2 regions of the Marinobacter adhaerens HP15 genome follow, and region 1 is predicted to be linked to the other one. Evidence: predicted binding sites of a transcription regulator. Region 1 holds the regulator's gene; the other holds the start of a gene.
What was found. The regulator FliA, encoded in region 1, starts transcription of late flagellar genes. The targets are predictions, from matches to a motif close to CTAAAGTTTNNNNNNNNNNNGCCGNTAA.

Region 1 (5,073 bases):
TGCAGGCTGTTTCGGCGCTGAGGGCTGTTTTGGAGCTGCAGGCTCTTTCGAGGCTGAAGGCTCTCCGCCCGCGGTCGGGCTTCCGCCCTTGCCGTGAAGATCGTCCAGCAGTTTCTCGAATTCGTCGTCGGTGATCAGGTCGTCGCCGCCAGCAGATCCGGCCTTGGCAGCCGGCTTTTCTTCTTTACTAGAAGCCTCTTCCTCGCCAGCTGGCGCACCGGCAAACTGACCTTTTCCGTGCAGTTGGTCCAGTAGCGCTTCGAATTCGTCGTCGGTTATTTCGTCGTCTCCAGAACTTTCCTGGTCACCGCCGGCCGATCCGGCGCTCGAAGCCGAGGAAACCTCCGCTGATTTCTCGTCCTGCAATGCATCCAGAAGCTGTTCGAACTCGTCGTCGGTGATGTCGCCACCGTCTTCTGCCGGTTCGCTCTCTTCCTGCTCAGGTTGAGCGGCAGTGGCCGGTGCCCCCTCGCCTTCAGGCTGGGCCAAGGCATCCAGACGGGCAATAAGTTCGTCCGGAGCCGGTGTCAGCTCCTCATGATTGCGGACCTGCTCAAACATGGCATTGACGTAGTCGAGTGCTTCTAGAACCACGTCCATCAGTTCGGAATCCACCTTGCGCTTGTGATTACGCAAGATGTCGAAAACGTTTTCCGCGGAATGGCAGCAGTTCACCAGCGCTTCAAGCTGAAGGAAGCCGGCTCCGCCTTTCACGGTATGGAAACCACGGAAGATGGCGTTGAGCAGATCACTGTCGTCAGGATGTCGCTCAAGATCTACCAACTGCTCTGACAGCTTTTCGAGGATCTCGCCGGCTTCTACCAGGAAGTCCTGCAAAATCTCTTCATCAGCATCAAACGCCATGCGTTACCCTCATTATTCAGAAACCGAGACTGGACAACAGGTCGTCTACGTCGTCCTGCCCCGAAACTACATCTTCACGCTCATCGGCCTTGATCTGGGGCCCGACGCCCTTCTCTGCAGACTCTTCTTTTCTTCAATCTGGTGCACCGTGCCCGTGAGCTGGTCCACATGACTGGCCATCACCACCAGGCTGAGCATCTGCTCCTCAACCTCTTTCACCAGGGCGGTGACCTTCTGGATGACCTGACCTGTCAGATCCTGATAGTCCTGAGCCAGCAGGATTTCCGACAGGTTGCTGTACATGGTGTCGGCATCGGTTGCCATGCTGACAAAAAACGATCAATCCGGCCGTACAGCTCGCGAAACTCAGCCGGCTGCATTTCCCGGCGACGCAGGCGCTGCCACTCATCACGCAACGCGGCGGCCTCGTCTCTGAGGGCATTGGCCACCGGCATGGTTTCCTCAACCAGGTCCATGGTCCGGTTGGCTGCTTCACCGGTCATCTGCACAACGTATTCGAGACGATCAGAGGCATCAGTCATCTTTGACAGTGCTTCCTGCTGCTCGGCGTTACGGGGATCAATCTGGAAGTTCCGGATTGCTTCGTGCAGGCTCCGCGTCAGCCGCCCTACCTCACGGTACAGACTCTGATCCCTGACCTCGCTGAGTTCATTGATCAGGGTCATGGCTTTGGCATAATCACCCGCATCAACACTCTCGGCCAGTTCCGCTGCCTGCCGCTGGAGCTTTTCCGTCACCTCCGGTTCAAGGCCCCGATGGTTCTTTTTGCTATCGCTCATGAGAGCCATCCGACCTCTGGTTACTGGATTCTTTCAAAGATTTTCTCAATCTTTTCCTTGAGCACGGCAGCGGTGAACGGCTTGACCACATAACCGTTTACGCCTGCCTGGGCAGCGGCAACGATCTGGTCGCGCTTGGCCTCAGCAGTTACCATCAATACCGGCAGGGTTTTCAGATTCTCGTCCGCCCGAACGGCCTTGAGCAGGTCGAAGCCTGACATACCCGGCATGTTCCAGTCGGTCACCAGAAAATCGTATTTGCCGCTTTTGAGCATTGGCAGTGCCGTGTTGCCGTCGTCAGCTTCATCGGTGTTGGTGAAGCCAAGATCACGCAGCAGGTTCTTGATGATCCGTCGCATTGTGGAGAAGTCGTCCACAATGAGGATTTTCATGTTTTTGTCCAATGGGACCTCCAGTTAGTAACACCCGGAATTCGTTTGACCTTTGCGTTCAAAGTCTAGCAGGCCGCTGTTTTAACCGCTTATTGTCGGACCTTTGCTTCGGTTGTAAAGCATCGGTTACCAAAAACTACAGACTACCTCGTTGGCGACACAGACTGAACGCGGTCAGTTGTCCGATTCCTGACGCCAATCCGAGAGCCGTCCCCGAAGGCGCAGGGCTGCCTGGCTGTGAATCTGGCTTACCCTGCTCTCACTGACGCCGAGCACCGCGCCAATCTCCTTGAGGTTCAGTTCTTCCTGGTAGTAAAGGCTCAACACCAGCTTTTCCCGCTCCGGCAGGTCTTCAATCGCCTCAGCGAGGCTCCGCCGGAAGGCATCGGAGGACAACCCCTCAAGGGGATTATCCTGCGTCTCTGTCTGTTCTATCGGCAGCTCTCCGGATTCATTGAGCTCGTCGAGGCTAAAAAGTCGACCGCTGTTGGAATCGGAAAGGTAGGAGTGGTATTCGGGCAGCCCCATACCCAGCTCTTCGGCCACTTCCTGGTCGTGGGCTTCGCGGCCAAGTCGATCTTCAACGGCCTTGATGGCCTGGGAAATGCGACGGGCGTTGCGATGAACAGAACGTGGCACCCAGTCACCCTTGCGGATTTCGTCCACCATGGCGCCGCGAATACGGATACCGGCGTAAGTCTCGAAGGTAGCACCTTTGGTAGAACTGTAACGCTGGGCGGCCTCGAGCAGACCGATCATGCCGGCCTGCATCAGGTCCTCAAGCTGGACGGACGCCGGCAGGCGAGCCATCAGGTGAAGGGCAATTTTCTTGACCAGCGGCGCGTGCTGCTCAATGAGCTGAGCCGGCTTCTGCGCACTTGACTGGTTATAGATTCCGAGGTTTTTCGCCAATGTCATGTATCCGGTTTTTTGTTTGACTGGATCCGATTCAGACTTCGACGAGCCGCTCCACAAAAAATTCCAGATGCCCGCGGGGAGAGGACGGCAACGGCCAGCTATCTACCTTGTCCGCCAGCGCCTTGATGGCCAGTGAAGCTTTCGCCCTGGGATAGGCGTCCAGCACCGCACGCTGCCGCTGAACCGCTTTCTTCACGGCCTCATCGTAGGGGACTATTCCTACGTATTGTAGTGCCACATCGAGGAAGCGCTCGGTGACCCGGGTCAGTTTTTCAAACAGATGCCGGCCTTCCTGCTCATTCCGGACCTGATTGGCAAGAATACGGAAGCGGTTGGTTCCATAATCACGGTTCATCAGCTTGATCAGGGCATAGGCATCGGTGATCGAGGTCGGCTCGTCGCAGACAACCAGCAGCAGCTCCTGCGACGCTCTCAGAAAACTGACCACTGACTCGGAAATACCGGCGGCGGTATCAACGATCAGGACATCGATCTGATCACCCAGTTCGCTGAACGCATTAATCAGCCCGGCATGTTCCATGGGGCTGAGCTGGGTCATTCGTTGGGTACCGGAAGAGGCGGGGACAATCTTGATGCCACCGGGACCATTCACCAGAACGTCCTTCAGATCACAGTCGCCCGCCAGAACATCCTGGAGGTTGCGATTGGCAGTGATGCCCAGCAAGACGTCGATATTGGCGAGCCCCAGATCGGCGTCGAGCAGCACCACTCTCCGGCCTTTCTGCGCCAGGGCAATTCCGAGGTTCACCGACACGTTACTCTTGCCGACACCACCCTTTCCGCCGGAAACTGCAATCACCTGTACCGGATGTGCTCTGCTCATACTGTTTTTGGTCTCTCGCCACGTTTCGCCGGCTTTGTCTCCGACGCCTGCTGTCAATCTGTCCGGTCTCAGGCGTGCTCTTTCAGGCCCTCTGCGACCGCTTGCTGTTGCTGGAGTGTTTTCAGCCGATCCACGGCCAACCGCACCAGCGGAACGGCTTCTGCGTGGTGCAGGTCTTCAGGAATCTTCTGGCCGTCTGTGTAATAGGCTACCGGCAGACCGGTTTCCATCACAAACCCGAGAGACTCGCCCAGCGTCAGGGCCTCGTCGATTTTGGTCATCAAACAGCCCGCAAGATTTGCCATCTTATAGCAATGCCACACGGATTTCATGATGCGAGGCTGACTGGTTGCCGAGACCACCAGATGGGTTTTGATATTGTGATGGCTGCGAGCCAGTTCGGCCAGCTGTTCCTGATAGCCTTTGTCCGCACTGGTCAGTCCGGCGGTATCAATCAGCACCAGATGACGGTCTGAAAGCTCGTCCAGAATATCGTCCAGACTGTGGCTCTCATCCACGACCCGAACCGGCACATTCAGGATCCGACCGAACACGAATAACTGCTCGTGCGCCGCCACCCGATAGCGATCCGTGGTAACCAGGGCCACGGAATCGGAACCATGCTTGAGCACGTAGCGAGCGGCGAGTTTTCCGATGGTGGTGGTTTTCCCGGACCCTGTCGGCCCCACCAACGCGTAGGCGCCGCCCTCATCCAGCCACTCCATGCGGGAGGTCCGGACCCCGGTACACAGCATTTTCAGGGACTGCTTCCAACCGTCTTCCAGACGCCCCGCCTTGTGACGACGGGAAATTGACCCCGCCAGATCACTGCCGAGGCCGAACTCCTGCAAGCGCTCGGCAAGCCTCTGCTGCACGGCGGTGGTCGCAGAAACCTCCGGCTCCGGTTGCGGCCGACGGCCCTGCATCATGTCTTTGAGCGAGCTGATCTCGGCCCGCATCTGCGCCAGCTCATCGGAATAGGCTTCCCTCGGCGCCTGTGGCAGAGGTTCAATATCACCAAAACCACCGCTCACCTCTTCCTGAATGGCAGCGAACGAACCGGCGTAGCTCGCGCCCTGCGATGCCCGCTTTTCCCGTACTTCACGGATGCGGTCCCGGGACCGGCTCAGCTCGTCCTCAAGACGCCTGTGCTGGTCGGCCTGCATCTCGGCCAAGCGGGACCCGTTGGTGGCTTCTTCTGCCTGGTTGCCCAGTCGCTGGCGCGCCATATTCTCGTCATAGTCCAGCGCCGTCA
Region 2 (5,073 bases), 1.9 Mb from region 1:
CAGTCTCGGAGCCCTGTTCCTGAACCGAGGCCCGGGTTTCATTCGCGACCCGGCTGAGCTCTTCCGCCGCGGACGCCACCTGATCCGTGGTGGCGCCAACTTCTCGCATGGTGTCCTGAATCTTCACAACAAAGGCATTGAAACGACGACCGAGCTCGGCCAGCTCGTCGGTACCCTCATCCGGCAACCGCTGGCGGAGATCGCCCTCACCATCAGCAATTTCCTGCATCATGTTGCTGACGTTCTTCAGCGGCCGGGTCACGCTACGGCCAACGAATACGCCGATCACCAAAGCAATTACGACAACCACAACCGTCACCAGAAGGATAAAGCCCAAGGCCTCCACCATACCCGCTTCAATGTCCTCGCGAGCAGCAGCGACCTGCCGGTCAATATCGGTAATGTAGACACCAGCACCGATCATCCAGTCCCAGTCCGGGATAATGGTGGAATAGGACATCTTGGGTTCTTCATTGCCGGAGGCAGGGTTCATCCAGTCATAGCCGTAGAAGCCCTCACCGCGGGCAGCGGCGAACAGATCGGCCACCAACCCCCTGACAACCGGATTCTTGGTCGGTCCTTCTTTGGAAGGGTCCGGGGCATAGGCCAGGTTGTATACATCCCTGGTATAGGCGAACACGTAGTTCGTCTCATCAAAACGGATCGAGCGCAGGCGCGCCGCTGCCGCCTCCTTCGCTTCCGCCTCCGTCATCGATGGGTCATTCTTGGCCTCCAGAACCACGGCCTCTGCGGCATCAATGAGATTCTGTAAACCAGCCTTCCGTGCTTCCAGGAGGCTGTTCTCAAGACGCTTGAGCTCATCTTCACCATTGGCCTGAATCTGACTGGCGGTGATCCACGCCAATGTTGCCGCCGTAACGAGTACCGGCACAAGTACTGCCACCAGCAAGCGCGAGCGTATTTTCACTTTACTCAAGACATTCATTTTTCCGAACTCTCCAGGGAATTTCCGTTGGTGAGGATTATCCACGGACCACTTGGCGTGATCTGTTCCAGTTTGTTAAGGCAGGTTTCAGCAGGCGTACTGATTCGCCAAGCCGCCTGCCAACGGACAAACCTTCCACCATTATTTTCAGCTAGGTACAGTAACGGCAGTAACCCGATTGTCTTGAGCGGGAATCAGACTAAAGGACCACTACGAAGGTAGGCCAATGAAGCACCTGTTTCTGGTACGCCACGCCAAGTCCAGCTGGGCCGATGAAACACTTTCTGACCGGGAACGCCCCCTCAGTGCACGGGGCGTCAGCCAACTGGCGCCGTTGGGAAATGCCCTGAAATCTGTCGGCGCGTTCGAAGGCGAGGTATACAGCAGCAGCGCCAGGCGGGCCGTCGCGACATTGCAAGGCATACTGCCCGACACAGTCGCAGCCGAGCGCTACCATACCCTGAGTGCGCTATATACCTTCGACTATCGGCGACTACTCGCATGGCTTGAAGAGCAGGCGGACGCTCCACAGATTACCCTGGTCGGCCACAACCCGGCGTTACTGGAACTGGCCCAGTCCCTACTGAAGCAGCCCCCAGAACAGCTACCCACCGCCAGCGTTATTCACATCCGGCTTTCGATCAAACACTGGCGCCAGATTGGTCGCGGCAAGGGCAAACTGGTGACTCTGATAACGCCAAAGGATTACAGCTACGCCCACTTCGAACGAAAGCTTAAAAAGAGAGCCAGAACCGCGGGGGACGATCCTGCAAGCGACATTCCCAAGGCCCTTCACCATCAACTTGATCGGCTAAGGCAACTGGAACGGGGCGTCGCCCTTGGCCTGGATGACGAATTTCTGCACCAGTACCGGATTGCGATTCGACGCAGCCGGGCCATCGCCGAATCGGTTCAGGACGTGACTGGTGACAAGTCGCTGGCCAAGGGGGTTAAAACCCTGAAGCGCCATGCAAGGGCAACGGGCCCACTGCGCGACCTTCACGTGTTTCTTCAGGACCTGCCGGAACTTTGCGCAGATGACGCGGAAATTCGGGCAGCCTTGCAGATCTGGTTCGAGCGCGAAGCCGCCAGCCATCATAAAAAGCTGGCAAAGCGACTGAAAAGCAAGCGCTACCAGGACAGCCTGGAACACTGGCGCAATCTGATTGATTCGCGAAAGTTTCAGAAATTGGCCGCAACACTCCGGCCGAAAGACATCCGAAGGGCCGTGGAACGTCGTATCAAGGAGTTCAATAAACGCACTGCCGAGCTGATGCATACTTCACCGGATGAAGATATCCATCGGCTGCGCAAGCAACTCAAACGAATCCGTTACCTGATGGAACTGGATGCAAAAACCTGGAAGCGCAACCTGAAAACGTTAAAGGAGCGGCAAGAGCTCTATGGCCGGTTCCAGGATCTGCACGTTCAGATTTTGCTTCTCGACCAGTTCCGCCAGGCGGCGCCAGAGGTACTGCCAGCCGCGCTCAATGGAATCGTGGAAACGCTGGGAAACCACAAAGCGAACGCCCGGAAACAGATTCTGACCCTTGGAGGACTCGATGGAGCCCCGTTATGACACCCTGTTTTACGACGGACAATGCCCACTTTGCGCCAAAGAGATCCGCACCCTGCGCAAACTCCAGCGTGGCGATCTGATCTTTGCAGACATCCATGAACAGCGCGACGGCAGCGCCAACCTGCCAAGTCACGAAGCTCTGCTCAGACGCCTGCACCTGATGACCTGGACCGGCGAATGGGTCATCGGCCTGCCCGCAAATGTTCGCGCCTGGTCCCACACGCCCTTTGGTTTTCTGTTCAAACCCCTGCTGTGGCCAGGTATCTTCCAGATTGCCTCGCGCATCTACGGGAAATGGGCAGACAAACGCTATGAGCGCAAATACGCCTGCGCCATCGGAGATAACGAAACCGCTTAATCATGCATGTACGGGGTGTCGCCTGGCGCCCCAAACCCTTATCCTGAGGTATAACCTTATTCCATCAGTATGAGGAGCTTAACCATGAAAACTGCCCATGATCTGGTAGAAGCCGCCAGGAAAGAGATTCAGGAAGTACCTCTTGATCAGGCGGAAGACGCCATCAAGAACGCTGACTTACTCCTCGATGTGCGTGATGCGGATGAGTACCGGGCCGGCCACATACCCGGCGCGGTCAACATTTCCCGTGGTTTGCTGGAGTTCAAGTTCACCAATGATCCGGCGTTCGAGAGCCGCGACATGAACATCGTGTGTTACTGCAAGACATCTGGGCGAGCCGCGTTGAGTGCCAAAGCCCTGAAAGAAATGGGCTACATGCACGTGCAGTCCATCGCCGGAGGATTTGATGCCTGGCAGGAAGCCAACAAACCGGTTGCCAAACCCGAACTGCCGTCCTTCGAGTAACGGGCGTTTACAGGCAGCAGGCCTTGTGCTTTCGGCCACTCCCGCAGGGGCAGGGTTCGTTGCGACCGGGCTTCAACTGGCCCTCGCTGGTGTCACCACGAAGGTAATACCAGCGGCCCTGCTCACGGACAAAATCGGAGTTTTCTTCGAGAAACCCCCAGCCCTTGCCCAGGCGGTAGACCGCACGAAAAAGCACCGTGCCACGATCGCCGGACTGGCTGGTGTCCAGGATCTGCAAGGAGGTCCAGTCTGGTGAGTCTTCCAGGCTAAGCGTCTCTGGCCGTGAACTCTCGTGCCAGGTGGCCCTCAGATAATCCGGCAGCTTCAGAACGAAGGCCGCATACCGGGATCGCATCAGCGCTTCCGGAGTAGACGCTGCTTCGCCCTGATGGAGAGGCTGGCAGCATTCGCTGTAGGATTTACCGCTTCCGCAGGGGCAGTTTCGATTTTCAGTCTGTAGAATCATCGGGCTTCGATCGTTTCGGCTATGCTCGTAATCCGGCAGTGTATCAATATCAAACCGGCGTTGCTCCGGCCTACTCTCCTGACCTTTTTGGTGATTTCCTTTGACAGATGTGTCGCTGTTACAGATTCTTCTGGCCAACCTTGCCATTCTTGCCGGAGCCTGCCTGCAAGGCGTGGCCGGCTATGGCATTGGCACACTGGCCGCGCCATTGCTATTCCTGATCAGCCCGGTGTTAGTGCCCGGCCCCCTGATCCTGAATGCCACTCTGCTCACTGTATTCATGCTGATCCGCAATCGCGGCGCATTGCAGGTCAGGGAAGTGCGTTTTGCCATCGGTGGCGGCGTTGCCGGGGCAGTCCTGGCAGCACTGACGTTGCTGGTGATTTCGACCAAAGGCTTCGAACTGACCTTCGGCATTCTCATTCTTGCCGGCGTAGCGCTCAGTGTTGGCGGTCTCAAGCCGGCGCTCAACGCACGGAACAGCGTGCTGGCCGGAGCCGCTTCCACCTACATGGGTACGATTACCGCCGTGGGTGGACCGCCAATTGCGCTGATTTACCAGAATGAAAAGGGACCGTTGGTCAGGGCCAACATGTCGGCTTTCTTCCTGGCTGCCAGCGTGCTGAGCCTGTCAGGCCTGCTCGCTTCTGGCTACCTGGGAACCCGAGAGCTTTTCCTGTTCGCCGTTACTTTTCCTGGAGTATTCCTGGGCTTCTGGCTGTCAGGCAAGCTGGTCCACCGTATGCCCTTCGAGGGGCTTCGCCCGGTAATTCTCGGTATCGCTGCCATCGCCGGAACGGCGGCGCTGATTCGCGGGCTGATCTCACTCTAGGAATCGGCCCAGAGGCGCACGCGGAATCGGTTTTTCTTCCACAGCAAAGCCAGCCAGAGCGCGTGAGCATTGATCAGGAACGCCAGAATCCACTCGAATGCATCGTCCTTGCGGCTGTAGAACTCGGGCGCCACGCCATTCAGGATGACTGAAAGAATGCCTACCGCCAGAATAAGCTGGCAAAGATTCAGCAGCCTCATGCCCGTGTTCTTCCACAACGGATGGCTGCGCAATCCGGAACTGACCAGCAGCTCACAGATGAACGTGAGCGAGAAATACAGAACCACGCCAATACGGCGGATCAGGTTGAAGCCGTCCCCGGCGTGTCCCAGAGCCAGGGTATAGGCGCCGAGCGAGACGCTGGCCACCAGGCCCAGCCAGGGGACCCAGGCCACACCGCTGGAATGAACGCCGAGCTGGCGCAGCC

Region 2: the regulator FliA is predicted to act here: its motif matches at 1,107-1,134, upstream of HP15_RS20035 (methyl-accepting chemotaxis protein).

What each region holds. Positions count from the first base shown of each region.
Region 1 is NC_017506.1:2,420,769-2,425,841, forward strand. It holds gene HP15_RS11450 (chemotaxis protein CheA) at 1-864, opposite strand, end outside; partial or broken gene HP15_RS11455 (protein phosphatase CheZ) at 881-1,673, opposite strand; gene cheY (chemotaxis response regulator CheY) at 1,685-2,068, opposite strand; gene HP15_RS11465 (RNA polymerase sigma factor FliA) at 2,231-2,974, opposite strand; gene HP15_RS11470 (MinD/ParA family protein) at 3,006-3,818, opposite strand; gene flhF (flagellar biosynthesis protein FlhF) at 3,887-5,073, opposite strand, start outside.
Region 2 is NC_017506.1:4,289,556-4,294,628, reverse strand. It holds gene HP15_RS20035 (methyl-accepting chemotaxis protein) at 1-946, opposite strand, end outside; gene HP15_RS20030 (CHAD domain-containing protein) at 1,173-2,525, shown strand; gene HP15_RS20025 (thiol-disulfide oxidoreductase DCC family protein) at 2,509-2,883, shown strand; gene HP15_RS20020 (rhodanese-like domain-containing protein) at 2,968-3,348, shown strand; gene HP15_RS20015 (YchJ family protein) at 3,356-3,814, opposite strand; gene HP15_RS20010 (sulfite exporter TauE/SafE family protein) at 3,924-4,646, shown strand; gene HP15_RS20005 (hypothetical protein) at 4,643-5,073, opposite strand, start outside.